4 regions of the Sinorhizobium sojae CCBAU 05684 genome follow, and region 1 is predicted to be linked to each of the others. Evidence: riboswitches for the same ligand, from Rfam matches in the RefSeq annotation. Region 1 holds a riboswitch; each other region holds the start of a gene.
What was found. Region 1 has a riboswitch for cobalamin ahead of SJ05684_RS09590 (DUF1636 family protein). Riboswitches for the same ligand answer to the same signal wherever they lie in the genome.
Positions count from the first base shown of each region.

Region 2: it holds a riboswitch for cobalamin, as region 1 does, so the genes downstream of both, SJ05684_RS11130 (CbtB domain-containing protein) here and SJ05684_RS09590 (DUF1636 family protein) in region 1, are expected to answer to the same signal.
Region 3: it holds a riboswitch for cobalamin, as region 1 does, so the genes downstream of both, SJ05684_RS26125 (ABC transporter substrate-binding protein) here and SJ05684_RS09590 (DUF1636 family protein) in region 1, are expected to answer to the same signal.
Region 4: it holds a riboswitch for cobalamin, as region 1 does, so the genes downstream of both, SJ05684_RS02270 (aromatic ring-hydroxylating oxygenase subunit alpha) here and SJ05684_RS09590 (DUF1636 family protein) in region 1, are expected to answer to the same signal.

Region 1 covers NZ_CP023067.1:1,955,485-1,962,678, forward strand. The annotation lists gene SJ05684_RS09580 (mechanosensitive ion channel family protein) at 1-841, opposite strand, end outside; partial or broken gene SJ05684_RS09585 (DUF924 family protein) at 989-1,547, opposite strand; gene SJ05684_RS09590 (DUF1636 family protein) at 1,787-2,173, opposite strand; cobalamin riboswitch at 2,300-2,513, opposite strand; gene SJ05684_RS09595 (hypothetical protein) at 2,646-2,945, opposite strand; gene SJ05684_RS09600 (hypothetical protein) at 2,964-3,248, opposite strand; gene SJ05684_RS09605 (SLC13 family permease) at 3,572-5,344, shown strand; gene SJ05684_RS09610 (DUF1515 family protein) at 5,387-5,725, opposite strand; gene SJ05684_RS30365 (hypothetical protein) at 5,722-5,952, opposite strand; gene SJ05684_RS09620 (hypothetical protein) at 5,885-6,127, opposite strand; gene SJ05684_RS09625 (lysozyme family protein) at 6,127-6,945, opposite strand; gene rfbF (glucose-1-phosphate cytidylyltransferase) at 7,116-7,194, shown strand, end outside.
Region 2 covers NZ_CP023067.1:2,266,189-2,273,382, forward strand. The annotation lists gene SJ05684_RS11110 (alpha/beta hydrolase) at 1-560, opposite strand, end outside; gene SJ05684_RS11115 (mechanosensitive ion channel family protein) at 782-2,104, opposite strand; gene SJ05684_RS11120 (cystathionine gamma-synthase family protein) at 2,434-3,717, shown strand; gene SJ05684_RS11125 (anthrone oxygenase family protein) at 3,727-4,203, opposite strand; cobalamin riboswitch at 4,407-4,669, shown strand; gene SJ05684_RS11130 (CbtB domain-containing protein) at 4,710-4,886, shown strand; gene SJ05684_RS11135 (CbtA family protein) at 5,154-5,921, shown strand; gene SJ05684_RS11140 ((2Fe-2S)-binding protein) at 5,984-6,823, opposite strand; gene SJ05684_RS11145 (glucoamylase family protein) at 6,844-7,194, opposite strand, start outside.
Region 3 covers NZ_CP023068.1:1,806,604-1,813,797, forward strand. The annotation lists gene SJ05684_RS26110 (hypothetical protein) at 1-166, opposite strand, end outside; gene SJ05684_RS26115 (ABC transporter ATP-binding protein) at 434-1,237, opposite strand; gene SJ05684_RS26120 (FecCD family ABC transporter permease) at 1,234-2,262, opposite strand; partial or broken gene SJ05684_RS26125 (ABC transporter substrate-binding protein) at 2,259-3,209, opposite strand; cobalamin riboswitch at 3,475-3,707, opposite strand; gene SJ05684_RS26130 (LysR family transcriptional regulator) at 3,776-4,681, opposite strand; gene SJ05684_RS26135 (acyl-CoA dehydrogenase) at 4,850-6,043, shown strand; gene SJ05684_RS26140 (CaiB/BaiF CoA transferase family protein) at 6,043-7,194, shown strand, end outside.
Region 4 covers NZ_CP023067.1:473,723-480,916, reverse strand. The annotation lists gene SJ05684_RS02285 (BA14K family protein) at 1-42, opposite strand, end outside; gene SJ05684_RS02280 (glycoside hydrolase family 25 protein) at 392-1,465, shown strand; gene SJ05684_RS02275 (FAD-binding oxidoreductase) at 1,653-2,750, opposite strand; gene SJ05684_RS02270 (aromatic ring-hydroxylating oxygenase subunit alpha) at 2,747-3,991, opposite strand; cobalamin riboswitch at 4,095-4,296, opposite strand; gene SJ05684_RS02265 (DUF6656 family protein) at 4,608-5,204, shown strand; gene SJ05684_RS02260 (L-threonylcarbamoyladenylate synthase) at 5,404-6,378, shown strand; gene SJ05684_RS02255 (FAD-binding oxidoreductase) at 6,396-7,194, shown strand, end outside.

The DNA of each region.
Region 1 (7,194 bases):
GCCGGAAATAGGTGGGCTCCTCGTCATATCGCTGGAGAAAGGGAGCGAAGAGCCGGTACCCTCCGGCCAGGAAGAGCAGCGCCGCACAGAGCGACAGGAATATCGCGCTGAGGAAGGGCACGCGCTTGTAGGTCCAGGCAAAGGTCAGCCAGCTGCTGACGCTGCGCCACAATGCGGCAGCTTCGGCCACCGTCGCCGCGACCGCCTCGCTCAGCATCTCTGCCGACACGTCCGTTTGCCTCAGCAATGTGTTTGAGAACAGCGCGCGCCGGGTCGCGGTAATCGTGTTGGCGAGCCTTCTCGCCTCGGCGGCAAGACTTTCCGCCCGGGCCGCGACCGCATTGATCGCCGCGCGTTCGGCAAGCAGGCGCTGCCGCTCCTCCGTCACGATTGCCGCTTCCGCCGGCTGGTCCTCGCCCGGCGGTTCGCCGAGCTCTTCCAGGCGGGCCTTGATCTCGTCGAGTCGTGGTTGGAGGGCCGCAGACGCCGAAACGATGTCCTTGGCAAGAGCGTCAGCCTCTACTTTCAGTTCGGCAAGGCGTTCGTCGTCCTTTGCATTTGCAACGCGCTCCCCAAGCTGCTGCAGATCGCGCTCGGCTTTGGCCAGTTGCGTTTCCGCCTGCTGCAGTGCCGGCGTTGCGGCAGCTTCGGCGTCCGCCCCGGCTTGCCTCGGCGGCTGCGCTGGCTGTGCAGGCTCGACCGCCGTTGCGGGCGATTGTTGACGAGGCTCGCTCTGCTCTAAGGGCTGAGCCGCTTCCTGTGCCGTCGCCGGCGCGCCGCCCGCGAGCGCCAGCGCAACCAGGGCAAACAAAAGGGCGGTCAAGTGTGCTGCCGAACGCAATTCAAAATCCTTCGCAATCCGTCTCTCGCCGATGGCGCCGCCAAGCGATCACGGCCCTTGTCCGATCTCCATAAGGAACATGGCGAAAACATGCAAAACCGGCACACCGCCGCCACCTCTTACGACCTTCCCGTCAACGAAGCACCGTCAAAATCCCGCGCCGGGCTGGGCGAGATAGGCCTCCTCCGCCGAGGTCGATCTGCGCCCGACGATGGCGTTGCGATGCGGAAAGCGACCGAACTGCTCGATCACCTGGCGATGGCGAATCGCATAATCGAGATAGTTTGGCTCGCCGAGCTCGGTAAAGAGCTTCACGGCCGTCGTCTGATCGGCGAGGTTCTCGGAATGCTCGAACGGCATGTAGAAGAAGGCGCGCCATTCCGGCGGCACCGCCATGTCGGCGCTAGCGCCTATGGCAAGCTGCGCCTCGCGCAAGGCCAGGCCGTCGGTCGCAAACGCCAGCGGCGATCCGCGATACATGTTGCGCGGGAGCTGGTCGAAGAGAAGGAGCCGCAAGCCAATTGCGCGGGTTCGCCCGCCAGACGTCGTCGACATGCCTCGAAAGCGCCAGATGCGTGTCCTGGAATCGCCGCGCGCACTCGCGATCGAGTTCGGCGCTCGGAGTGAACCAGTGTTCGTAGGAAAGCTCCTCGAACCAGAATTTCAACACGTCATCCGGTGTGCAGATCGCGCTTTGGTCAGTCATTCCCACCCTTCCCCCTTCCGACGGTCGCATCGCGTCAAATAGGCGATCGCCCCCGCGATTTCCAGCCGGGCGCCAGCGCATCGGCCCGAAAATCGTACCCGATTTTCCGAAAGCTCGATGCGCAGATTCAAAGAGTTACGGTGACCTTTGCGCCTTTGAAAAGACGCGCGGCGCTGTAGCTCCACTGAATAGGCCGGCTGACCGACGGACGAACTGCGACGATGACCAGACGGCCCCCCTCACTGGAAATGCCCGGCAAGGGCTTCGGAGACGATCAGCGCCGCCGGGACGCGGGCGAGATTGCCGCCGCCGGCAGGTCTCGGGCCGCCGTCCGCATGGGCGACGGCGAAGTCGACGAGATCGTCGATATTCTCTTCCACATCGACATCGCCGAAGAGATAGGTCGCCGTGCCCGACGCCTGGAAGGCAATGGTGCAGGGCCGCGTGCAGGCGGCCATGCACACCGTGCCGGCGATCGCGAAATCATCGTCGAGCGGCTTGCCGAGCGCCGAAACGCTGCGGTTGAGCATGGCAAGCAACTGGGCGCCCGGACGGCAGGGCCCGCCTGTGAAGTGGCACTCGGTCGAAAGCGTTATCTTGTGCGCTGATTGATGCGAATTCGCCATGGCTGTTCTCCGCCGGCCCCTGCCAGCTTTACAAGCGGGGCCGCAGAGAAGATAGCGAAAATCCGGACCGACGATTGCCCGCCAGGCAGAAGCCACTTCTTTTCCATCGGAACACCCCGTCCGTTGTGGTTGATCGGTTCGATGGCAGGTCTCCTGGCTCGCGGGTCGAGGCGCCTCCACGTCTTCCCAGCCTCCCGGCCAGTGACATGTTGTAGATGCGCTTTCCGCTCACAGTTGCGGGGGCAGCCACGGGATCGGCCCCTTTCGGGCATCCTCACCGTGTTCCCTTTTCAGCCGCTGCCGGATCAAGGGCAGCAGCACCATCGCGCCCTTGGTCGCATGAGTCTGCGCGGGACGCAATGGGGGCGGGAGAAGATTTCGCTTCACGACGCCACGCGTCTTGTCGGACGCGCAAGGTCTCTGTAGCTCCTTGAATCCGCGCATCGCCCTTTCCGATATTCGGGCCGATGCGCTAATCGTCGAAGAAGGGCAGGTCGCGGTAGCGGCGGCTTACCAGGCGCAGCGAGCGATCCGGCTCGATCACGTAGGTCTCGTAGACCCGCCGCCCGAAGCGATCGATGAATTGATGGGGGACGATGCTGCCGATGGGCGACTTGGTCAGCTTCGTGCGCGGCTGGCCGCCATAGGTGATGCTGCCGGGGATCGGCTCGAGCCCATAGCCGTAGCCGCCCGCATAGGTCACCGTGCAGGCGCCCGAAAGGAGCGCCGCAACGATCAGGGGAACCGCATTTTTCAAAGCTTTGCAGGGCATCTCGCCCTCCTTCGCAAGTCAATCGTCGAAGATGTCGTAGTCTATGCGGCGGCTTGTCAGGCGCAGCGAGCGATCCGGTTCGATGATGTAGGTCTCATAGACTCGATATCCAAATCGATCGAAGAACTGGTGCGGGACGATGCTGCCGATGGGCGCCTTGGTCAGTTTCGTGCGCGGCTGGCCGCCATAGGTGATGCTGCCGGGAATCGGCTCGAGGCCGGGCCCGTAACCGACCGTGCGTGTCGCGGGCGTGCAGGCAGCGAGCGCAAGCGTCGCGTAGAAAACGGCAAGGGCAATCTTCATGCTGGTGTTCCTGGTGGCATCCGGGCGCATTTCCAAAGCGAGGAACCGTTGTCAGGCCTTCAACTGCTCCTAACATCTTATTCCTTCTTCGCAGGCGATCCAAGAAAAGGCGGGGGTCCGGCGCAGTTTCCTGGTGAAGGCGGGGCGCTTCGCCAGGAATTCCGCGATATTTCAGTTGCATCCGATGGATGCTTTAGAGGATGTAGAGGGAAACTCGCCAGGCCGTCGGACGGCGGCGCAACGAGGCTGCCCGTCCGATACCGGCCGGGTGGTGCGTTGCAAAAGGCCCATGTCCGATCAGTCGTTGCTTCAGGTACTCGCTTATGACCGCCGACCAGTTCCTCTCGTTTATCGTCATCGGCGCCATGATGGTCTTTTTCGTATGGGGTCGGCTCCGGTACGACATCGTCGCCTGCTCGGCGCTGATGCTTTCGGTGGCCGTCGGCATCGTGCCCTTTGACCATGCCTTTGACGGCTTCAGCGACGACATCGTCATCATCGTCGCCAGTGCCCTGATCGTCAGCGCCGGCGTTGCCCGTTCGGGCATCGTGGATGCGGCGATCCAGCGCTTCCTGCCGGAACTGCAGTCGGTGCGGGCGCAGCTTGCGCTTCTCGTGGTCACCGTCACCGTGCTCTCGGCCTTCATCAAGAATATCGGTGCGCTCGCGATCATGATTCCGGTCGCGTTTCAGTTTGCCCGGCGCTCGAAGGTGCAGCCCTCGGTCTTTCTGATGCCGATGGCCTTCGGCTCGCTGATCGGCGGGCTGATGACGCAGGTCGGCACGTCGCCGAACGTCGTCGTCTCGCGGATGCGTGCAGACCTCACCGGCGAAAGTTTCTCGATGTTCGATTTCACGCCGGTCGGCGCTTCGCTTGCGCTTGTCGGCTGCGTCTTCCTGCTGCTTGCCTATCGCCTGGTACCGGAGCGCAAGAGCCAGGAGGTCTCGGTAAATCAGGCGATCGAGATCACCGACTATACGGCGGAAGCCATGGCGGCGCCCGGCTCGCCGGCGATCGGCAAGCCCGTGAGCAACCTCGTCAGGATCGGCGACGGCGGCGCCGTCGTCATCGCCATCTTCCGGCGCGGCACGCATCTGGCGCCGCTTCCCGATGTGGTGATCGAGACGGACGACATATTGCTGCTCGAGGGCGGGCCGGCCGCCCTGGACCGCATCGTCTCCCAGGCGAAGCTGAAGATCGCCGGCGAGCGGCTGCCGATGCCGGGCGACAAGACCCGTTCGGAGATCGAGGCGATCGAAGCCGTGATCGGCAGCAATTCATCCCTCATCGGCATGTCCGCCGAGCGACTGGCGCTCTTCAACAATCACAATGTCAACCTGCTTGCGGTGAGCCGGCAGGGCGAGAGGCTGAAGCAGCGCCTCGGCAGCATCAGGCTGCAGGCCGGCGATATCGTCGTGCTGCAGGGGGCGCGAAGCGAGCTGCCTTCCTTCCTGCAGGACTTCGGCTGCCTGCCGCTGGCGCAGCGCGAAATCCTGCTCGGCACCATCCGTCGCGGCACCCTGCCGCTCCTGCTGCTCGCTGCGGCGATGGCGACGACCGCAATCGGCGTGGTGCCGGTGCCGGTCGCCTTCTTTGCTGCGGCGCTCGCCATGGTGATCTTCCGCGTCATCCCGTTGCGCGACGTCTATCGCGCCGTCGACGGCCCGATCCTGGTGATGCTGGCAGCGCTCATCCCCGTGAGCGACTCGCTGCGCACGACGGGCGGCTCGGATCTGATCGCCGGCTGGCTCGGCGGCATCGCCACCCATCTGCCGCCGGCCGGGGCCCTCGCTCTCATCCTCATCGCGGCGATGGCGGTGACGCCTTTCCTCAACAATGCCGCGACCGTGCTCGTCATGGCACCGATCGCCGCGAGCTTCGCCACCGCGCTCGGCTACAGGCCCGACGCCTTTCTCATGGCGGTGGCGATCGGCGCCGGTTCGGATTTCCTCACCCCGATCGGCCACCAGTGCAATACGCTGGTCATGGGCCCCGGCGGCTACCGGTTCAGCGACTATCCTCGGCTCGGGCTGCCGCTGTCGATCGTCATCATCATCGCGACGGTGCCGTTGCTGATGTGGTTCTGGCCGCTGTAATGCCCGTCGCCCAAGACTGTGCGGTCTTGGGGCAGCGACCTCTTAACCGGCCCTGAGCAGCGCCATTCCGCGCTTCACCACATCGGCAAAGGTCACGCCGAGCGAGGCGCCGCCGATGCCGATGACGCCGAGCGCGCCCAGGCCCATCAGCTTCCATTTGCGCACATCCTCGGTCACCGGCTTCATCTCGCGGATATCGTCCCGCGCCGTGGCCACAATGCCTTCGAGCGTCCCCACCCGCCCCGCCAGTTCCTCGATCCGGCGGCTCATCGAGGCGCGGGCGGCATCGCTTCGGTCCTCCGCGCGGCGGAAATCCTCGCGCAGGTTCTTCACCTCGGCGAGCAGCGTGCCGAGCTGCTGGTGAACATGCCCGTCGATCATTCCCGTCCCTCCCCGTGCCCCCGCCCTTCCCCGTGACCCCGCCCTTCCCCATGACTCGAGCATTCCGCCTTCGACCACACCGCCGCGGCGCAGATGCCGACGACGGTCCGGTCGATCTTCCGCTGGTCCGCCGCCGTGGCGCCGCGCGCGCCGATGAGGTCAGTCCCGACCACCGGGCGCAGGCCGGCGACACTCGCCGGTCCCGAAGTTCCACAGGCCGCCGCCATCGACGCAGCGGTCAAAGTCGCTGCGGCGAGCAGCCGATTGCAAAGCCGCTTCATTGTTCTGCCTTTCGATTGTTTGCTTGACCGACCGGGCGCCCTCCTCGCGGATCTGGAGCACCGCCCAGGCGACGGCCGCGAGCACCAGCGCGCCGGCGGCGATCTTCACCCAGCCCGGCATCACTTCACCCCCAGCGCCCGGCGCACCGCCGGCATGGAGGTGATCGCATAGGCCGCGAAGCCGACGATGACGGTGAGAATGGCGAGCTGCACCCGCCAGTCGAGCGCCACCAGGTTGAGCTCCTTCAGCGCCGTGAGGATCGAGCCGCCGGCGGTCAGCAGCCAGGTCCAGAACCGGCCCGACTTGCGGATCGGCTTCTGCGGCCGCACCGGGCTCTCGGCCTGAATCGGAACTTCCTCCGGCGTCTCGGCCCGCCGCGCCGCCGCGAGCGCCCGCTCCATGACCGCCTCCACCGCCTCCGGCCCCACCAGCGCCCTGTTGCGCCCGTCGCCGGCATAATAGGACTGTCCCCGCCTGACCCTGCCCTTCGCGCCCCTCGTGTCCGCAAGCACGGGCAGCGACGCCCATTCCTGCGCAAGGCGCTTGCCGAACGCAATGCGGCTCATCCTTCCGGCAATGAACGCCTGATAGCCGCGGCGCTTCAAGAGGTGGTAGGCCATGCGGTCCTGCAGGTCCGGCGTGAACCGCTCCTTGCCGCTGAGCCCCATTTCGCCTTCTATGTCCCTCAGCGAGCGCGGCGCATCCAGCGTGTTCTTCATGAACTGGTAGCCGCCGGCCGCACTCGACCCGAACCACCTGGACCACCCCGCCTGCGCCGCCTCGACCTCGTCGAGCGTCATCGACGTTATCGGCCGCGGCAGCTTGTCTTGATTGTTGCCGTAGATCACATCATAAGACGCGCGGTCGCCCCGCCCGACTTCCGCTTCACGGACAAAGTCGAGCAGGATCGCCGCGCCGGGAGGCACGGTTTTGTTCATGGTTCACCTTATTGGATAGGGGCGACTATGGCTTACCCAAATTGCGGACTGCAACAGCGGGCGTAGCTGTTGAAACGGCCTGTCCAGTGATGCTAGATGGCATCGAGGTCCGGACACCTACTCACGGTTCCGGTTTGCGCGTTTCGGTCCGATTCCTCTGGCGGTTAAAGATGAAAGCAGTAATTTTGGCAGGTGGATTCGGGACGCGGATCAGCGAAGAATCGCATCTGCGGCCGAAGCCAATGATCG
Region 2 (7,194 bases), 310 kb from region 1:
TTGGCGACCGACCAGAAGAGCGCGATCGCGGCCAAGCCGCCGATTGCCCTTGCGACGGGGCGCGTGAGGAAGCGCTCCAACCATCGCGACAGAACGCGGAATGTGAGCCGGAACAAGCGGGCCGTGAAGACGAGCAGCACGAAGACGAGGGCTGCAATGAGGCCGAGCGTGACGGGTTCCGCGCTTTCGATGGGCTCGAGCCCCATGAGGGTGCGGACCATATTCTGCCATCCTGCCGTCTGCCACAGGAACACGACGGCCGCCGCGATGCAGACGATGGCGGCTGCGATCTTCAGCGTGCGCTCGCGCCGCGCTGAAGGCTCGCGCAGCTCGAAGAAGGACCAAAGCCAGCGCAGAAATGCACCGATCGCGTAGCCCGCCGCCAGCGAAACGCCGGAGATCACCCCCTGGATCAGATAGGGCCGCGGAACGAGGCTCGGCGTCAGCGAAACCGCAAAGAACAGCACGCCAACGAGCAGGCCGGACGCGGAGAACGACCGCAACAGGCCACCCAGCGGCCGCGTCTCGCCCGATAGATGCGTCTGCCGAAGCTGTTCCATCGCGGGCCTCCACTCCACACATCGTCGCCGCAATATTCGCTTGTCGTCCGGGGGTGCTAACCTCCGTCCGCCTTGTGGACGCACAGACGTCGCTGCAAGTACGCACTGCTTACCTAAAATCGGGTCCGATTTTCGGGCCGAAGCGGTAGAAGTGCTACAGGCTCTCGCCGGCGGCAATGTCGCTCCATGCGCCGGCGCAGTCAATTACCGTAATCCGACACCTACTCCGCAGCACCGGCCTTGTCGGCATATTGCCGCCCGCGGGTCACCTCGACAGGCGTCTTCATGATGATCTCCCGATGCGGGAACGGGATCGAAATGCCGGCCGCCTTGAAAGCATCCCACAATGCAAGCAGCACCTGGCCGCGGACATTCGTCAAGCCGTTGCTCGGATCGGAAATCCAGAACCGCAGCTTGAAATCGAGCGACGATGCCCCGAAGCCGGTCATCCAGCAGACCGGCTGGGCATAGGTGCTGGCAACCCGCGGCGTGGCCTTTGCCGTTTCGATCGCAATGCGCACGACCTCGTGCGGGTCGCTGTCATAGGACGTCCCGAAGTCCACTTCGATGCGGACATACTCGCTGGAAAAGGACCAGTTCACCACCTGCTGCGAGATGAAGTCCTCATTGGGAATGAGGTATTCCTTGCCGTCCCTGGTGATGACGGAAACGAAGCGGGATCTTAGATCCCGGATCGAGCCGAACGTATCGCCGAGCGTGATCGTGTCGCCCGGCTTGATGGACTTGTCGAGGAGTATGATGATTCCGGAAATGAAGTTGGAGACGACCTTCTGCAGGCCGAAGCCGATGCCGACGCCGACCGCACCGGAAAAGATGGTGAGTGCCGTCAGGTCCACGCCCGTCGCCGACAGCGCCACTGTGCCGGCGAACACGATCAGCCCGATCTTGATCAATTTGCTGATGAGCACCTTGAAAGAGGGCGTCAGATCCCCGGACCGGTCGATCCAGTGCGCCGTCACATTGCCGATCAGGACGGCCGCCCAGATCAGCGCGGCGGAAAGGACGATCGCCTTCAACACGATCAGCATCGAAAGGCGAACGGCGCCGAGATTGACCGCAACGCGGTCGAGAGCCGCCAGCACGACCTCGTCCAGCCCGAGCACATAAAGCGCGAAATAGGACCAGCCGGCGACGGCGACCACACGCGCCAGCATCAGGTTGCGGATGATCCGCGTCAGCACCGAAATGACGAACCACGCGGCCGCGAGCGTGAGCGCCGTGGAGACCAGCCAGCGATAGGACGGCCAGCCATACCGCAACAGAAGCACATCCGCGATCCACAGCCAGATGATCAGGAAGACCCATCTGAGCCGCCGCATGAAGGCGATGATCACCCGAAGCAGGTCCGGATTTCCCTTGATCATGCGCGCGCGTGCTTCCACCGCCGGTTCTATGTGCTTCGCCAGAATGGTGGAAACCAGGTAACCGACTCCGATCAGTGCCAGCTGATAGAGCGTCCACTCATTGAGGACCACGGTCCGCAGCCAGGACTCTGCGGCCTCGATCGCGTCCAGGAAATCCATCGCCGTCCTCCCAGAGCGCCGGGCGTCCGGTTGAATACGCCGAGGACGCTCTAATTCTTTGAATCTAGGGCATCTTCTTCAGTTTCAATGTCAGAGTGTCAAAAGCGGTTTTGCGGCGCGCTCCGTTATACGCTTCCTCATCTCCGACTTGTCGCGCGAATGGGAGCGGGTGTCAGCGGCAGAAATTCGGTGACCGATCTCGCCGGCAATTTTCTGCGCCTTATCTTCTCACTGCCGGCGGATATTTGCGCCGGCCATGATCAGACGGTCCAAGCGCTTGATATAATTCAAGAGAACAGTCTGGCCCGTTTCACGCGGAGGAGAAATCAATGACCGCGCCGCATCCGTCCAAGACCCATATCGGCAATCATAAACTGCATCCCGAAACCCTGATGCTCAATTATGGCTACGACCCGGAGCTTTCCGAAGGCGCGGTCAAGCCGCCCATCTTTCTCACCTCCACCTTCGTCTTCCACTCGGCCGAGGAGGGCCGCGACTTCTTCGACTTCGTCTCCGGGCGGCGCGAACCGCCGGCGGGCGTCGGCGCCGGGCTCGTCTATTCCCGCTTCAACCATCCGAACAGCGAGATCGTCGAGGACCGGCTCGCCGTTTACGAGCGGGCGGAAGCAGGCGCACTCTTTTCCTCCGGAATGTCGGCGATCGCGACCACGCTGCTTGCCTTCGTTCGCCCGGGCGACGTCATCCTGCATTCGCAGCCGCTTTATGGCGGCACCGAGACGCTGCTGGCGAAAACCCTTCCTAATCTCGGCGTCTCCGCCGTCGGCTTTGCCGACGGCATCGACGAGGAAGCCGTCAATGCCGCGGCGGAGGAGGCGATGAAGAAGGGCCGCGTCGCCTTCATTCTGATCGAGACGCCGGCCAATCCGACCAACAGCCTCGTCGACGTCGCCATGATCCGCCGCATCGCCGACAGGATCGGCGAGACCCAGGGGCACCGGCCGATCTTCGCCTGCGACAACACCCTGCTCGGACCGGTCTTCCAGCACCCGATCGATCATGGCGCGGACCTCTCGCTCTATTCGCTGACCAAATATGTCGGCGGTCACTCCGACCTGATCGCCGGCGCGGCCCTCGGCTCCAAGGCGCTCGTCAAGCAAGTGAAGGCACTGCGCGGGTCGATCGGCACCCAGCTCGACCCGCATTCCTGCTGGATGATAGGTCGATCATTGGAAACCCTTGCGGTCAGGATGGAGAAGGCGAACGACAACGCCCGCATCGTCGCCGAATTCCTGCGCGACCATCCGAAAGTCGAGCGCATCCACTACCTGCCCTTCGACGACGGAGACTCGCATGCCGGCCGTGTCTTTGCCGCTCAGTGCACCGGCGCCGGCTCGACCTTCTCCTTCGATATAGCCGGCGGCCAGGAGGCGGCCTTCCGCTTCTTGAACGCGCTGCAGATCTTCAAGCTCGCCGTCAGTCTCGGCGGCACGGAATCGCTCGCAAGCCACCCGGCCGCCATGACCCATTCGGGCGTGCCGATCGAGGTCAGGCGCCGGATCGGCGTACTCGAATCGACCATCCGCCTGTCGATCGGCATCGAGCATCCGGACGACCTCGTCGCCGACCTCGCCAATGCACTGACGACTGCCTGAGATGATGCCTCAGCTGCGGGCAAGGCCGAGCACGAACAGCGCCAGCGCCCCGATCGAGGCAATGGTGCGGACATGATTCCAGCGGACCCAATCGGTCAGGTAGCGCTGCTGCCAGAGCGCGGCGGCGGCCTCGCCGCGCGCCGCAGCGAGCGCGTCGTTCAAGGGAACGTTGAAGATGACCGTCACCCCAAATGTGCCGACGAGATAGGCGAGCCCGCCGGCGGCAAACAGGTAGCTCCCGTGCCCGCCCGTTATGAAAGCGGCAACGATCAGCGCCAGGCCGAGCAGGGTAGTGCCCATGAAGGTGATCAGGAACAACGGGTTCTGGATCGCCGCATTGATGGCGTTCATGGCGGCGATGCCCTGTTCCGCCGGAAGCCGCGACAGCGCCTGCATGACGCATACCGAAAAGACGAAGAAGAGCCCCGCCATCAGGCCGGAACCGATAGTGGCTGCAAAAGCAAGGCCGGGAACGAAAGCTGCCATGACTTGTCTCCAGATCGCGCAAGCGCAACCGCAAGCGCCCGGTACGGGAACGCAACCGTAGAGATAGACGAGAGGCACCTTACGGTCACCAGGCGAAACGCCACTTTCGAAAGATCGGCGGGCCGCCGTCCGCAGGCCGCGACTGGCGCGAACCCTGTACATTTTGCGGGTCCCCTCGATTGACAACGCGCGCGGCCGCACATAATCATCGCTGATCGGTTGGTTCCCGGAAAGCGAACGCGCTTCGGGAGTAAACGGGAACGTGACGGATGGACCCAAGCTGGGCATCTTAATCACGGCCGACCCCGCGACTGTAGTGCGGCGTGAATTTGCCGTTCCGGAGCGATCCGGAAAAAGCCACTGGGAAGGACCGCGAGAGGGCGGTTCGATCTGGGAAGGCGAGGCAAATCCCTGGTGTAAACCTGACGCCGCGAGCCAGGAAACCTGCCAATCGATGCGGGCGCAACGCCCAATCGGGAACATCCCTTGCCATCACGGAGGTTGTCATGGCTACGTCTAACGTTTCGAGCGTCTCGCTCTCCCTCAGCGATCGTCTTGTTGCGGGCATTCTTGCCCTTATGATCGGCGGCTTCCTCGTCTTCGGTGCAGGTCTTGCAAATTCGGCCGTGCTCCATGACACGGCGCACGACACCCGCCATTCCTACGGCTTCCCCTGCCACTAAGCCTATGGAACGCCTTGCGCGTTCCGAATCGAAGCTGAACAGAGCCGTCGGGTGCTCCGAGCATGCGCACATGCCATCCGGCATGATGTTGCTGCTCGCGCATCGGCCCGAAAATCGGAACCGATTTTCGCGAAGCACGATGCGTGGATTCAAACGCTTACAGCAACCTTCGTGCGTCCTGAAAGGCGCACGGGGCTGTAAGGCGTCCGACTGCGTTGGTTGGACGGCGCCCCATAGGGGGAGCGCCGCATTGAGGAATATCGACACATGATCGTCAAGACACTTCTGGCCGCAATCGTGGCCGGGCTGATCGCAGGCGTCTTCATGACCGCCGCCCAGGAACTGCGCGTAACGCCGCTGATCCTTCATGCCGAAGAATTCGAGGGCGGAGAACCGGCCGCCGAGCCTGCGGCCGCTGGCCACGAAGAGCATTCATCACTGAACGCTGTTTCGCCGCTCGGAAAGCTGCTTGCCTTCGTTTCGCCGATCACGCCTGCCTATGCCCATGAACACGAACACGAGGAGGAAGGCGGCATTCTGTTCGGCATGAGCCGCTTCTCCGGTACGCTTCTCGCAAATCTCGTCACGGGCGCCGGCTTCTCGCTGCTGCTTGCGGGCATCAGCCTGACGATCGGCCATCGGATCACGCTTGCAAACGGAGCACTCTGGGGTGCCTGCGGGTGGCTGGCCGTGCACATGCTGCCGGCCCTCGGCCTGCCGCCGGAACTGCCCGGCTTCCCGGCTGCCGACCTTGGCGAGCGCCAAACCTGGTGGGCGCTGACGGTGCTGCTCTCGGCCGCGGGTCTCTACCTGCTGGCCTTGCGCGGGGAACTCGTCGCGAAGGTCGCCGGCCTCGTGCTGATCGCCGCGCCCCACGCCTATGGCGCGCCGCAGCCGCTCGATATCTCGAGCAACGTCCCGGCGGTCCTCGGCGCGGAATTCGCGGTCGCGGCGCTGGCCACCACACTCGCCTTCTGGATCGTCCTCGGCGTCGTCTCCGGCTTCATCAACGACCGGGTTGTGAAGGCCGGTTAGTCCAAGCTCGTTTTGCCCCTCATCCGCCTGCCGGCACCTTCTCCCCGCACGCCGGGAGAGGGCTAGGGTGAGGGGCAATCCACCTCATTCTCAGCCGACTTCCCCTCCGACGCGCGCAAATGCGCCCTCAATCTCTCCCGTCTTGTCTCAGGTTCCAGCAGCACGCAGGTGTCGCAGAAATCGCCGCCTTCCGTTCGATAATAGAGACAACAGCCGCTGCGCATCCGATAGGTCCGGGAGAGAGGACGCCCATGCCCTTCGGCCTTGATCTCCTCGTAATAGAGGTCGGGCGATAACAGCGGCGAGCCCGCGCATCTGACGATGGCGAGCGCCCGCTCGACCGCGGCCGCCTCCTGCCCTCGCAGGCGGCCGATTTCCAGGAAGGCGCCCGCCAGGCCGTCGGCCGCGAGCCGCCATTGCGCCCGGGCAGAAAGGCCGCAGCGGCGCTTGATGAGCGCGATGATCGGTTTCATATGCAGGACGAAGGCGTCGTGAAACCGTTGCTTCCCCTCCCCGGGCTCCCTGGCGCCCGCAGACGGCGCATCGAGGAGAAAATGGAAGCGGCCGGCCTCGAAGCTTCGCCCGCCCTCGCTTCGCGGATAGGTCTCGAAACGGAGCCCTGCGATCCGCGGCACGAGACCGGCGGCGAGATAGATCGCACCGGTCGCAAGGCCGAGCCGATGGCAATAGAATGCGATCAGATGCGCCGCCCGGATCTTGTCGTCCATGCCGGAGGCGAAGCGGTCCTGATAGGCAAGGCAGGCCTCCATCTCGGTGGAGCCCTCCGCCCAGAAGGCAGCCGTGGCCGAGAAGCCCGTCGGCGACCCGAGCGAGCAGGCAACTTCAGAAAAGGCGGCCGTGAGCCAATCGATGGCCGCCGCAAAACTCCCGCTCTCCTGCATCCGCTACGCCATCCTCGCTATCACGCTCCAGCGCCGCCCGTTACATGAGACGCGCAAGGGTCGCCCTCGCCCTTCGACTTGCTGCCTGTGTTTGTCGGCACGCGTGGCGAAAGCCATCCGCCCGTAAAGCCCGCCTTTTCCAGGCCGCGCCTGAAAGGCGCGATGCCGCGCGTCAGTTCCCAAAGCAAGCCGCTTCGCCAGTTCTCGATCATCATGACCGTAAGCCCCTGGTCAAGCCCGACGACGCGATCGTCCACCCAGCCTTCGGGCCCGTCGCCCGGCAGGCTCGGATTGAAGCCGCCGGGAAGGCGCCCGTCGCGAAGCAACGCAGGATAGCGGTCGAGCAGGTGGGAAAGGCCGCTCAGGCAGGC
Region 3 (7,194 bases), on a different replicon from region 1:
GCACGATCAGCAAGGCGAACAACGCTAAGTCCGAGAACCACAGGAAATTGCCGGGACCGTATCGCAGCCAGTAGACCGGCGTAAGCACGGCAACGAACAGCGTGTACGGCACGGTAATCCAGAGCGGATAGGCCGCATGCGGGGCTTTGCGTTGCTTGGCTGTCATCGCTCGCCTCGTCTGTCGCGGACCACGCAACGCGGTGTTGCGCGCGGTCAAAGGCCTAACTCCGCGGTCGCCAGGCAGTTCCCGGGCGGAGGATGGCCGCACAGCTCTTCAGCCCTGGCGGGGGGCGTCTTTCTCGCGGTGCCCGGCTGCAATGCCAGGAAGTCCGGCCATCGAGCCCTTTGCGCCGGGGTTCAACATCTTGCCCTCAACGGTTTCGGCGCTCGCAAAATGCGGCGACGAAGGCCGCAAGCAAGTGCCTGGCAACGATCATGAAATCCTCCTCAGCCTGGGTCGTTCGGCGACCGGCGAACCGGGTGGCCGGTAGCGGATGTGACAGCGCCCCTCGCCCTCCTGTTCGACATCGGCCTCCACCCCGAAGACGGTGCCGATCCGCTCTGCGCTGAGGACTTCGGATGGGCGCCCCAACGCTACGATGCGGCCGCCGCTCATCAAGGCGATTCGGTCGCAGAACATCGCCGCGTGGTTGAGATCGTGAAGCGCCGCCACGGCCGTCAGCTGCTGCTGGCGGACGAGATGCAACAGGCCGATCTGGTGGCCGATGTCGAGGTGGTTCGTCGGCTCGTCCAGAAGCAGGATTTTCGGCTGCTGCGCGAGGGCGCGGGCGATGTGCAGGCGCTGGCGTTCGCCCCCCGAGAGCGTGTGCCACTGCCGCGACGCTAATGGCTCCATGTCGACATTGCGGATCGCCGCGCCGACGATCTCGTCATCCTCTGCCGACCATGGTGCGAGCGGCCCGAGATGCGGGGTGCGGCCGAGTTCCACGGCCTGGCGCGCCGATATGCGCTCGCTCGTCTCGGCCTGCTGTTCGACGAGGGCGATGCGTCTGGCGACCTCACGCCGTCCGAGCCCGTCGATCGGCCGGCCGTCCAGCAGCACACGACCCGACTTCGGCCGCCGGAGACCCGCAAGAAGCGACATCAGGCTCGTCTTTCCGGAACCGTTCGGTCCGACAATGCCGAGAAATTCACCCGGGACGACGTCGAGCGAGACATTCTCGAGAATTGAAATTCCGCCCGTGGACCATGAAACGTTGCACGCCGAAAGCATCATCGAACCGCCCCCCGCTGGCCAAGAATGATCGCGAAGGCAGGCGCCCCGACAAGTGCCGTCACCACGCCGATCGGCAGCACCTGGCCCGGAATGATCACGCGTGAAACCACGTCCGCGGCGATCATGAATATTGCGCCGATCAGAGCGGATGCCGGCAGCAGCAGCCCGTGCCGGACGCCCACCAGCATCCGGGCCGCATGCGGGATGACGAGCCCGACGAAGCCGATCGAGCCGACAACGCTGACCATCGCCGCCGTCATCATGGCCGATGCGCCGATCAGCACGACATAGACGCGGCGCACGGGAATGCCGAGCGAAGCGGCGGACTCGGAGCCGAAGGTGAAGGCGTCGAGGGCGCGTGCATGCCAGAGGCAGGCAATGAGGCCCGCCACCGCCACCGGCAGCGCGAGCCAGACATCAGGCCAACGGACGCCGGAAAGATTGCCGAGCAGCCAGAACATGATCGCGCGCGACTGCTCCGCATTGGCCGCCTTGGTGACGATGAAGGAAGTGAGCGCGTTGAAGAGCTGCGAGCCGGCGACACCGGCGAGAATGATGGCACCATGCCCCCTGCCCGCGCGCATTGCGAGCAGGCTGACAAGCCCGAAGGCGAGAAGCGCGCCGAGGAAGGCCCCCAGCGGCAGCGTCAACAGACCGGCGCCGAAACCGAGGATGGCAACGGCGACCGCGCCGGTCGATGCACCCGCCGAAATCCCGAGAATATACGGATCGGCCAGCGGGTTGCGCAGAAGCGACTGCAGCACGACGCCGGAAAGCGCAAGCGCCGAGCCGCAGCACGCCGCCACCACGGCGCGGCTCAGCCGGTAGTTCCAGATGATGCCCTCGTTGATCGGATCGAGCGGATAGCCCGCATGCCAAAGCCGATTGGCGACCGCCCGGGCGACGACATCCATCGGGATCGCGGTCTCGCCGATCGCCGCACCCAGCCAGAGCGCCGCGAACAACAGGACAAGCGCCAGCACTGTGGCGCTTGTCCTCGATAGGGAGCCCACCAAGCCGATCACTGGGTCAGGCCGGCTTTTTCAATGGCCTCGGCCAGGACCTCGATACCTTCGATGGTCCGGATCGTCGGGTTCATCGCCTGGGCGTCCATTTCGACGACACGGCCCTCCTTGACGGCCGGCATGAGGCTCGTGACCGGGTCGGACTTCAGGAACTGGTGCTTGACGGCGATGTCGTCTGCGGGGAAACGGCGACGCTCCATCCTGCCCGCGACGATGATCGTCGGGCCAGACTTGGCGATGGTTTCCCAGCCGACGGTCGGCCATTCCTCTTCGCTGTCGATGACATTGCGGATGCCGAGCGCCTGCATGATGTAGCCGGGAGCACCGTTCTTGCCGGCGACAAAGGGATCGATGTCGAGCTCCGCGCTCGAGAACCAGAACACGGCGGAGAGCCTGCCGTTCGCCGACGCGATCTTCTGCTTCGCCGCATCCTCGCGCGACTTCAGCTCGGCGATCAGCGCCTCGCCGTGAGCCTGGACGTTGAAGATCTGCGCCAGTTCAGCGATCTCCTGGTAGATCAGGTCCATGGTGAAAACCGCATGGCGAACGCCATCGCCGCCACCCGTATTGTCCTTGCCGACGCAATCGGCGGGCGAGGTGTAGACGGGAATGCCGAGTTCCTCGAACTGCTCCGGTTTGGCGACGGTGCCTTCGGGCCCGACGTGCCACTGGAACTGCGCGGTGACGATGTCCGGCTTCTTGGCAACGACGCTTTCGAAGCTCGGATCGTTGTCCGCGAGACGCTCCACCCTGGCATTCGCCTCCTCGTAACCCCCGATGACCGGGCCGAGCCAGACGGCGGTGCCGACCATCCGGTCCTGCAGGCCGAGCAGATACATGATCTCCGTGCTGCTCTGGCCGATCGAGACGGCGCGTTCGGGCGCCTTCTGGAAAGTGACCGTGCGGCCGCAATTGGTAATGGTCAGCGGATAGGTGGTTTCGGAGGCCCGAGCGTCGACGGTGAGAGTCGACACCAGCGCAGCGACGGCAACAAAGCTGCCACGAATGGTGGGAATGATGGTCACGGTTGATCTCCCCGATTGGAAAAATACCGGCCGCACTGCGCGGACGGCAGGAATGATCGCGCCGCGTCAGTCAGCGGTTTCGAGCGAGCGGCCGCTCGAGCGGGAAGGAACGAAGGCAGGAAGGCGCAGCCAGGCGCGAGAATTTGTCATGGCACATCCTGTTCCGGGCATCCCCGCCCGTGGACATTGGAGCGAACACATGACGGCAGGTCTCCTGGCTTGCGGATGTCTGTCGTCCATCTGCCTTCCCGTGCCGGGTGGCACAGTGGCATGGCGCTGGAGGCGCCACGAGGATGGACGGCAATCCGCTCACAGTTGCGGGGGCAGCCACGGCCTTGGTCCCTACTGGGTCGCCCGCACCGTGTTCCCTATTAATCCCCTTCGCTTCATCGTCGGGGAACCGTCGAGAGACTCCATAGATAGTTGCCCCGGGCCGGTCAAGGGCGGGCCCCTGCTTCCCTACCGGAGGTCCATGCCCGCTTCGCGGGTCAGGAAACCGATGAGGCCTCCGGCGACAGTTCCTCGGCAAGCCAGGTGCGGAAGGCTTCGAGCGGCGGGTAATTGGCGCGCGCTTGCGGCCAGACCAGCCAATAGGATCCGGACCCCGGCACGCCCCTCTTCAAGAGGGGCACAAGGCGCCCTTCCGCGATCTCCGCATATGCCAGATAGTCCGGAAGAAGAGCGACGCCGAGCCCGGAGATCGCAGCCTGAGTCATGGTGGCGAACTGGTCGAAGAGCATTCCGGTCACGCTTGTTGGTTCCGCGCCATGGGCGGCAAACCAGATCAGCCAGGCATTCGGCCGTGTCTCCAGCTGCAGAAGCGGCAGCCCGGACATGTCATCGACACCGGTGATCGGATGGTCGTTGAGCAGTGCCGGCGAAATGCAGGCGGTCAGTCGTTCCTCGAATAGCTTCATATGGCCGGCGTCGTGCCAATCCTCGGCGCCGAAATGAATGGCGGCATCGAAGCCTTCGACGGCAAAGTTGAAGCGCTTGAGGCGCGTTGCTAGATTGATCGTGATGCCGGGATGCTTGACCAGGAACGTGCCGAGCCGCGGCGCCAGCCATCGCGTGCCGAAGGCCGGCAGGATCGCCAGCGACAGCGTGCCGCCGCCCGGATTTGCGGCAACTTCCATGCTGCCGCGCTGAATGAGATCGAGCGCGCGGGTCACATCCCGGCCATAGGCGTGGGCGGCTTGCGTGGGGATGAGCTTCTGCCGGTGACGCTCGAAAAGCTGGCGGCCGAGCTGCTGCTCCAGATTCTGGACAAGGCGGCTCACCGCGCTCTGCGTCAGATTGAGGTCGCGCGCAGCCGCCGCCGTCGAGCCGGTCTTCAGGACGGCCTCAAAAGCGGACAAAAGGCTTATCGAGGGAAGGAACCGGCGCGGGCGCATCTCCACCTATGCACTCTATGAATGATATTACGCCTAAATACGGCTTTTTACGCCCGGCAACAATCGGTATCTACATAGGAAATCGGCTTGCCGTTTCGAGATTATCGGGGCCGTTTCGAGATTATCGGGAGAGAATCCGTGACCACAAACCCGTCCACTGCCCCCGCCATGCAGTCACCCCAAGGCAGCGCCTTCGTATGGGACGATCCCCTTCTCCTGGACGACCAGCTTGCCGAGGACGAACGCATGATCCGCGATGCGGCCAGCGCCTTCGCGCAAGCAGAACTGCTGCCGCGCGTAGAGGAGGCCTATCTTGAGGAAAAGACCGATCCGGGCCTCTTCCGGCTGATGGGCCAGGCGGGTCTTCTCGGCGTGACCCTGCCGGAAAAATATGGCGCGGCCGGCGCCAATTACGTTTCCTATGGTCTCGTGGCGCGCGAGGTGGAGCGCGTCGATTCGGGCTACCGCTCCATGATGAGCGTGCAGTCGTCGCTGGTGATTTACCCCATCTACGCCTATGGCTCCGAAGAACAGCGCGACAAATACCTGCCCGGCCTCGTCTCGGGCGAGTTGATCGGCTGCTTCGGACTCACCGAGCCGGATGCCGGATCCGATCCGGGTTCGATGAAAACACGCGCCGAGAAGATCGAGGGCGGCTATCGCCTGCGGGGCTCGAAGATGTGGATCTCCAACGCGCCGATCGCCGACGTCTTCGTGGTCTGGGCCAAATCGGAGGCGCATGGCGGGCAGATCCGCGGCTTCATCCTCGAAAAAGGCATGAAGGGCCTCTCGGCGCCGAAGATCGGCGGCAAGCTGTCGCTGCGTGCCTCGATCACCGGCGAGATCGTGCTCGAAGGCGTCGAGGTGGGCGAGGACGCGCTGTTGCCGAATGTCTCGGGACTCAAGGGACCGTTCGGCTGCCTCAACCGTGCCCGCTACGGCATCTCCTGGGGCGTGCTCGGCGCCGCGGAGGATTGCTGGTTCCGTTCGCGACAATACGGCCTCGATCGCATCCAGTTCGGCAAGCCGCTCGCCGGTACGCAGCTCTACCAGAAGAAGCTCGCCGACATGCAGACGGAGATCACGCTCGGCCTGCAGGCCTCGCTTCGTGTCGGGCGGCTGTTGGACGAGGGCAGGTTTGCGCCGGAGATGATTTCCCTCGTCAAGCGCAACAATTGCGGCAAGGCGCTTGACATTGCGAGGCAGGCCCGCGACATGCATGGCGGCAATGGCATTCAGATCGAGTACCACGTCATGCGCCACGCGCAGAATCTCGAAACCGTCAACACTTACGAGGGCACGCATGACGTCCATGCGCTGATTCTCGGCCGTGCCCAGACCGGCATTCAGGCATTCTTCTGATGGCTGTTCCAAACAGCGCCCCACTCGCCGGCCTGAAGGTCGTCGAGCTTGCCCGCATCCTGGCCGGCCCCTGGATCGGACAGACGCTCGCCGACCTCGGCGCCGAAGTGATCAAGGTCGAGAGCCCGCAGGGCGACGACACCCGCACATGGGGGCCTCCCTTCATCGAACAGCCGGACGGCAAGGGCGGCACCGAAAAGGTGGCGGCCTATTTCCACGCGGCAAATCGCGGCAAGACGTCGGTCACCTGCGATTTCGGCGACCCCGAGGATCTTGCCCGCGTCAAATCCTTGATCGCGGAGGCGGATGTCGTGATCGAGAATTTCAAGGTCGGCGGGTTGAAGAAATTCGGCCTCGACTATGACAGCATCGCCGCAATCAACCCCCGCATCGTCTACGCCTCCGTGACGGGTTTCGGCCAAGCGGGTCCGCGGGCGCAACAGCCGGGCTACGATTTCCTGATCCAGGGCATGTGCGGCATCATGGACCTGACTGGCGAACCGGACGGCGAACCGCAGAAAGTGGGCGTTGCCTGGATCGACGTGTTTACCGGCCTCTACGGGGTGATCGGCATCCAGGCGGCACTTGCCGAGCGGGAGCGATCCGGCCTCGGCCAGCTTGTCGACCTGGCACTACTCGATGTGGGCGTTGCGGTGCTTGCCAACCAGGCGATGAACTATCTTGCGGGCGGCAAGGTGCCCCGCCGCATGGGCAATGCGCATCCCAATATCGTGCCCTACCAGGTGTTTCCCGCCTCCGACGGTCATCTGATCATCGCCTGCGGCAACGACCGGCAATTTGCGGCTCTGTGCGGCATGCTCGGTCTTGACGGCATCGCGGACGATCCGACCTATGCGACCAATCCGGCCCGCGTGGCGAACCGGGAAGCGCTCAGCGCGCTGATTGCGGAAAAGACCAGGCTGAGGCCGAAGGCGGAGCTGATTGCCGCACTCGAGACGGCAGGCGTTCCCGGAGGTCCGATCAATACGGTGGCGGAAGCGATCAACGAGCCGCAAATCCAGGCACGGGAGCTGCGCATCGATCCCGAGGGCTTGCCTGGCTTACGGACGCCTATCATTCTATCACGCAGCCCCTTGGCGCTTGATAAGGCCGCGCCGGTTCTGGGGGCTGGAAGCTGGGGATTCTCGAAA
Region 4 (7,194 bases), 1.5 Mb from region 1:
GAGGACCGCGACCGCGCAGGAAAGCCACCTGCCTCTGGTCATGCTCATTCTCTCCTCCATGTTTGTTGGAGCTCGTGCATATGCTCGCCATACGAGCACGCGTTGGAACAGGAAAGCGTGCAGTTTCCCGCCTGGATTCATCCTCGAACTTTCAGGATTACGTGATCGGGCCGCGTCTTCCCGATTCCGTGACTTAACCCGCAAACGCATGAGTGGCACCGTTCGTTCCGCGGTCGCGCTGTCTGCCCCTTCCCGTTTTCATTGCAATCCTGCGCCGAGACGGACCGACGTTTACAGTCATAGGTCAGTGTACAGGCGCGACGGTCTCGCGCAGGATGCCGGCGGGGCTGGGATTTACGACCTTTTAACTCGAAGTCGGCAATCTCAGAGAATGGAAAAGCGGGGACTCTCGATCTCGGGGACGATCTTGCGCCTGGCGGTCCTGATGGGCCTGACCTTCGCGGCGGCGAATGCACGCGCCGCCAACACCGAACCCTGGAAAGAATCGCAGAACGCCATCATCATCGATGCCTATGAATTGAACGGCATCGACTGGGAAGCGATGCTGAAGGACAAGCGCATCGCCGGATTCATCGCCAAGGCCTCGGACGGGCTGCCCGAAAGCTTCAGCTGCACCGGCGACCACGGCGGCGACACGGTCGCCCATTGCAAGACGATGTGGCGGAAATATGCGGTTAGCCGGGAGCTATACCAGACGCGGCGCATGATCGCCCGTTTGCACGGCCTGCTCTGGGGCGCGTATCATCTGGCTCGGCCGGGCAATCCCGTCGACCAGGCAAACCACTTCCTCGACTATGCGGATCCGCGCGAAGACGAATTGATGGTCCTCGATATCGAAGGCATCGATCCCGAGCAGTTCATGTCGCTCGAAGACGCCGCGATCTTCGCCGGGCACATCAAGGCCCGTACCGGGCGCTATCCCATTCTCTATACCAACCATGTCACGGCGAAATACATTGCCGACAATCGCTTCAAGCATCGGCTTTTGTCCCGCCTGCCGCTTTGGTATGCGCGCTACAAGCCCGACATCCGCAAGGTCTTTCCGATGGGAAACTGGGAGGAATACGCGCTCTGGCAGTTCTCGTCGGGGCATAATTGCGGGAAGAAACGCTGCCCTTACCGCGTGCCCGGCACCCTCAACGACATCGACGTGAACGTGGCGGCGATGAGTGCCGCACAACTGAAGACGATCTGGCCGCATGGAGATCTGCTACCGGAAAAGCCGCCGGCGCTGACCGTGGTCGCGTCGGCGACCGTCGGCATGTCACCGACCGCAAGCGCCGCAGCCGCCACCGCCTTGGCGCAACCGCTGCTGATCAGCCGTGCCGATGCGGAGAGCGGCTCCGGCAGCGGCGTCGACGGGGCCGTGGATACGACGGTCACCGGCACGATCGACATAAAGGCTGCGGAGGCGCGGCTGCCCAATCGGACCGAGCGGCGCTAGGTTTATATCAGGGAGCCAGGGGAATGCCCCTGCCCTGCCGGCTTTCGCCCCTATAAGATTCGGGCAGAGAGGGTGCTTCCGCTAGACCGCTTGAGGACGCAGCCCCGCATAGTGCGTGGATCCAAAGACGTACAGCGCCGATAGCGGGAGCCACGGCGCTGTAGGATCCAAATAGTCGGCTCTTCGGCTACGCCTCGATTTGCACGTCCCCGCGCGGGCGCGAACAGCAGGCCAGGATGTAGCCCTCTTCGACCTCATCGTCGAGAATGCCGCCATTGTGGTTCATGTCCACTTCGCCGGCGATCTTCAACACCCGGCATGTGCCGCAAATGCCACCTTCGCAAGCAGCTCCGATCCGGACGCCGTTGGCACGCGCGGTCTGGAGAATGGTCTGGCCCGGGATCGCCTCCACTTCTTTGCCGCTCATGGTGAAAATCACCTTCGACGTTCCCGCCTCGGCGCCCGGCGCACCGGCTCGGATGGCGAGTTCTTCGGCAGCGGGTGCCGCCGCTGGCTGGAAGCTTTCCTGGTGGTAGCGGGCCAGGTCGAACCCGACGGACTGGAGCATCTCCCGGACGCCGCGCATGAAGGGCTCGGGACCGCAGCAGAAGACCGTTCGGTCCAGGAAATCCGGCGCGAGCAGCGGCAGCTTCGTGGCGTCGATACGGCCGCGCAGCCCGTGCCAACCATGACGCGCCTCGTGCCCCTCGACCAGGAAGCCGAGATTGAGATGCGGCATCTGCCGGGCGAGGATCTCCAGTTCCGGCTTGAACAAGAGATCCTCCGGGCGCCTCGCGCAGGAAATGAAGGTGACATCGGAATCCGGCGCGCAATCCGCCATCCAGCGTATCATCGACATCATCGGCGTGATGCCCGAGCCGGCTGAGATAAAGAGATATTTTTCGCCCGTATGGCGCACGAAGCTGAAGTCGCCGAGCGGACCGAACGCCTTCAGCACCATGCCCGGCTTCAGATTGTCGAACATCCAGCGGGTGCCGATGCTGTCCCGTTGCGCCTTGGCGGTGATCGAAACGGAGAGCGGCCGCGACGGCGAGGACGAGAGCGTATAGGTGCGCATCACCGGCTCCTCCCCGACGGGCAGTTCGAGAGTTACGAACTGCCCGGGCAGGTAGCGGAACCAGGCCGGCCTGTCGGAGCGGAAGGTGAAGGTCATCACATCCGCCGTCTCGGCCACCACCGAGATGCATTCGAGCATGTGCTGGCGGTCGATCCAGGGACTGAGCTCGTCGAAATGATGGAAGGAACGGGCCATTTCCATGATCATGCCACCCGCGAAAGAGGCGTTGCGCCGCGCTCAAGGCGCTCAAGCATGTAGCGTGAATACCATTCGACGAATTGCATCACGCCGCCCTCGTGCTCGACCGAATAGGGACCCGGCTGGTAAGCCGGCGAGCGGATGCCGAAGGCGTTCTCCTCGACGATCTGGCGGTCCTGATCGTTGGTCTCGGTCCAGACATGGATGAGGTCGTCAAGCTTATAGTCGACGCCTTCGACCGCCTCCTTGTTGACGAGCCACTTGGTCGTCACCTGGGTTGTTTCGGGGCCGAGGGGCAGCACGCGGAAGGTGATCGCATGGTCACCGAGAATATGGTTCCACGTCGTCGGATAATGGAAGAGCAGCAATGTGCCGATGCCGCCTGTCCTCGCGTCGGAGGAAAGCGGCTTTTCCACGGCCCTCTGACCCGACATGGTGTAACTCTCGGCACCGTTGATCAGCGGCATGCGTGTCATGCGGAACTGCCCGGCCGATCCGATCTTGAAGGCGCTCGGCAGGCCGGCCGCCTCGCATTTTTGCCAATGGGCGTTGATCTCCGGATCATTCATCGCGCCATGCACCCCCGTCACCGTCGGCGCTTCGGGATAGGTGCGGCACAGCTCGGGATGATTGGCCGCGCAGTGGTAGCACTCCCGGTTGTTCTCCCAGACGAGCTTCCAATTGCCCTTCTCGATGATCGTGCTTTCGAAGGCGACCTTCGTCTCGCCGATACGATGCGGCGCAAGGTAGCCGGAAGCCACGTCGCGGAACGGCTGGAAATTCATCGGCTCGTCGGCAAGGCTGATGAAGATGTAGCCGCCGACGGTCTCGCAATGCACCGGCTTCAGGCTGTGCGCCGCCAGATCGAAGCCGTCCGGCATCTGCCGCGCGAATAGCAGCTTTCCGTCCAGCTCGTAGGTCCATTGATGGTAGGGACAAACGAGCTTGGCCGAAGAGCCCTTGTGCTGCGTGCAGACGCGCGAGCCGCGATGGCGGCAGGAATTATGGAGCGCCCGGATCGTTCCCTGCCGGTCGCGAACGATGACGATCGGATAGTCGCCGACCTGCACCGTGAAATAGTTGCCGGCCCGCGGGATCTCGCAATCGTGGCCGATGAAAAGCCAATCCTTGTACCAGATGTTTTCCAGATCCTGACGATAATAGTCGGGATCGATATAGAAGTCCCGGTCGAGGCTATAGCCTTCGCGACGGGTCTTCAGCTTGCGCAGCATTTCGCTCTGAATGTCCATGCCCATATCCTCGTTCGCCATGATTCGGAGAGGCAGGACAGGAACCGCCCACGGCAACAGGCCGTGCGCCATGGCTCCGTCCGGCTGCCCGCCGCAACCTGTTACGGTCGATGTGCTCAAGGCTGGTTTCCGGGCTCTGGAGCCGTCCCGCGAAGGACCCGCCCCGGCGCCTTCCCGGACATTGACGTCCAGTGGCTTGGTGCCGTGGCCTCACTCCACCACCGTTGCGGGGGCAGCGCCGGGATTTGACCGGCTTCCCAATTCTCCGCCCCGCTCAGGGCGGCACCTCGAGTGTCCCCATCTAAGCGGTCTAGCAGCCCGCACAAGTGCCGATAAACGACATTCCATTCTGGAAAGACGACAGACCCCTTGCCGCGGCACTTTGTGACGAACACATTGTTTTTCTCCATAATAAACAAGGCGATAGGGCAATTGCTGGTCGACTGATAATTTTTTCGTCAGCGCCTGCCCAAGCGCGAAAGCAAGCATCCCGTTTGCGACGAGGCCTGTGAACGAGCCTAGCGCAGAAGGTACGAAAAATACTCTGTTAACCCTGATGGTTTAGCGTCCGACGACGGTTCAACCCCGCTTTTTTCGCGAAGGCGCGCAGAGGTCGATGGCAAAGCTCAGATATTACGACGCCTCTGAAAAGGCGCCGTCACCGGTGACAAAAGCGGCCGTCCACACCGAGTTCCTGCGAACCGGCCGCATCGAGCGACGGCGCCAAACGCCCGAGCAGCGGCGCTATCTGAGCTATGAGGAGGTGGCGGAGAAGACCGGACGCAAGCTGACCGCCGCGGGAGAAGCGACTTACAGGCGGATCAACAGCTTTCACGCCTCGATCAATTTCCCGAAGATGATCTTTCACCGGACGCTCGCCGCGAGCCCGCATCTTGGCTATTGCCACGTGACGGCCGCTACGACCCGGCTCGCTCGATCGCAAGACGTGACCTGGGCTTTCTATTTCGCCAATTTCTTTTCCGATCTCGGCGACGAGACGCACTTCTTCGACCGGATCCAGGCCGGGTATTCGCGCATGTATTTTGCCGTTGCCATCGAGCCCGGCACGGACGAAGGGCGGATGGTCGTCAACCGCAATGTGCGCGGCAACGGCCTGATCTTCCGTACGCAGGACCCGAAGGTGGCGCTGAAGAACGTGCTCATGCTTGGCGCACGCGACGAGGCGCTGCGCAAGATCATACGCAGTCTCTAGCGCATCGGCCCGAAAGTCGTACCCGATTTTCGGAAAGCTCGATGCGCAGATTTAAAGAGTTGCAGCGACCTTTGCGCGTCTGAAAAGACGCGCAAAAAAAAGGCCGCTATAGCACTTTGAATCGCTGCATGTTTCCTCAAATCGGTTCCGATTCAAGGAAACATGCAGTAGGAAGCTGCGGAAAGGAAGACGAACGCCCATGGCCGAAATCATCGACACGCGCAGCGAACCCGACCGGGCGATCGAGACGGCCTGTGCGGTGCTTTCCGCAGGCGAGCCCGTCGCGATCCCGACCGAAACAGTCTACGGCCTGGCGGCGGATGCGACCAATGCAGAGGCTATCAGCCGAATCTACGAGATGAAGGGCCGGCCCCGTTTCAATCCGCTGATCTGCCATGTCTCGGACACGGCGATGGCTGAGGAGCATGTGGTCTTCGATGCGGTTTCGCGGCAACTGGCGGAGGCCTTCTGGCCCGGTCCGCTGACGCTGATCCTGCCGCAGCGGCCGAAAAGCAGCGTGCATGCGCTCGCCTCCGCCGGTCTCGACACGCTCGGCCTGCGCATGCCTGAGGGCTTCTCGCGCCGCGTGATCGCGCGCTTCGGGCGGCCGCTGGCGGCGCCAAGCGCCAACACCTCTGGCAGGATCAGCCCGACCAGCGCGGCCCATGTGCAGGCGGATCTCGGATCGAAGCTGAAACTCATCCTTGACGCGGGCCCGGCCGAGATTGGCCTCGAGTCGACGATCATCAAGGTCGAGGAAGAGAGGCTCCGGCTGCTCCGGCCGGGCGGGCTCGATGCGGCGGAGATCGAGGCTGTGACGGGCCTGGTGGTGGAGCGCCCGGAAGGCGCCGGCGCGACCATCGAGGCGCCTGGCATGCTCGCCTCGCATTATGCGCCGGGTGCTGCGGTGCGGCTCGATGCAAAGGACGTCGGCAAGGGAGAAGCGCTCGTCCGCTTCGGCGGCAGACCGCTTCCCGGCGAGAGTGAGGCGGCGATGGTGCTCGACCTGAGCCCGGCCGGCAATCTCCGCGAGGCGGCCGCCAATCTTTTCGACTACATGAAGAAGGCGGACGCGAGCGGCGCCGCCACGATTGCATTCGGGCCGATCCCGAGCGAAGGGTTGGGCGAAGCCATCATCGACCGCCTGCAGCGGGCGGCCGCGCCCAGAGGCTGACCATCGAGGCAGGGGTCATGACAAGCGTAATTCCTTCTCCCGAACTGATCGCCTCCTTCACCGACATCGTCGGCCCCGACAATGCCCTGACGGGCGCAGGGGAGGTTGCGCCCTATCTCGCTGAATCGCGCGGGCTCTATCGCGGCACCACGCCGCTCGTGCTGAAGCCCGGCTCCGTCGACGAAGTCTCCCGCATCCTGCGGATCGCGACTGACACCCGAACGGCGATCGTACCGCAGGGCGGAAATACCGGACATGTGGCGGGCGGGGTTCCGCGCGAAGACAAGGCGGACGTCGTCCTGTCACTCGAACGGCTGAACCGGATCCGGGATATCGATCCCGTGGGCAATGTCATCGTTGCCGATGCCGGCTGCATCCTCGCCGATATTCAGAAGGCCGCCGACGGCGTCGACCGACTCTTTCCCTTGTCGCTCGGATCGGAGGGGTCGGCACGGATCGGCGGCAATCTCTCCACCAATGCCGGCGGCGCGGCGGTGCTCGCCTACGGCAATATGCGCCAGCTCTGCCTGGGGCTCGAGGTCGTGCTTCCGACCGGCGAGGTATGGGATGGTCTCCGCCGGCTCAAGAAGGACAATACCGGCTACGATCTGCGCGACCTCTTCATTGGCGCGGAAGGGACACTCGGCGTGATCACCGGCGCCGTGCTGAAGCTTTTCCCGAAACCGCGCGGCCACCAGGTGGCTTTTGCCGGACTGGCGAGCGTCGAGGATGCGCTCGAACTTTTCGACCGGGCATCGAGCCTCTGCGGCCCGGCGCTCACCGGCTTCGAGCTGATGCCGAGGCTCGGCATAGAAT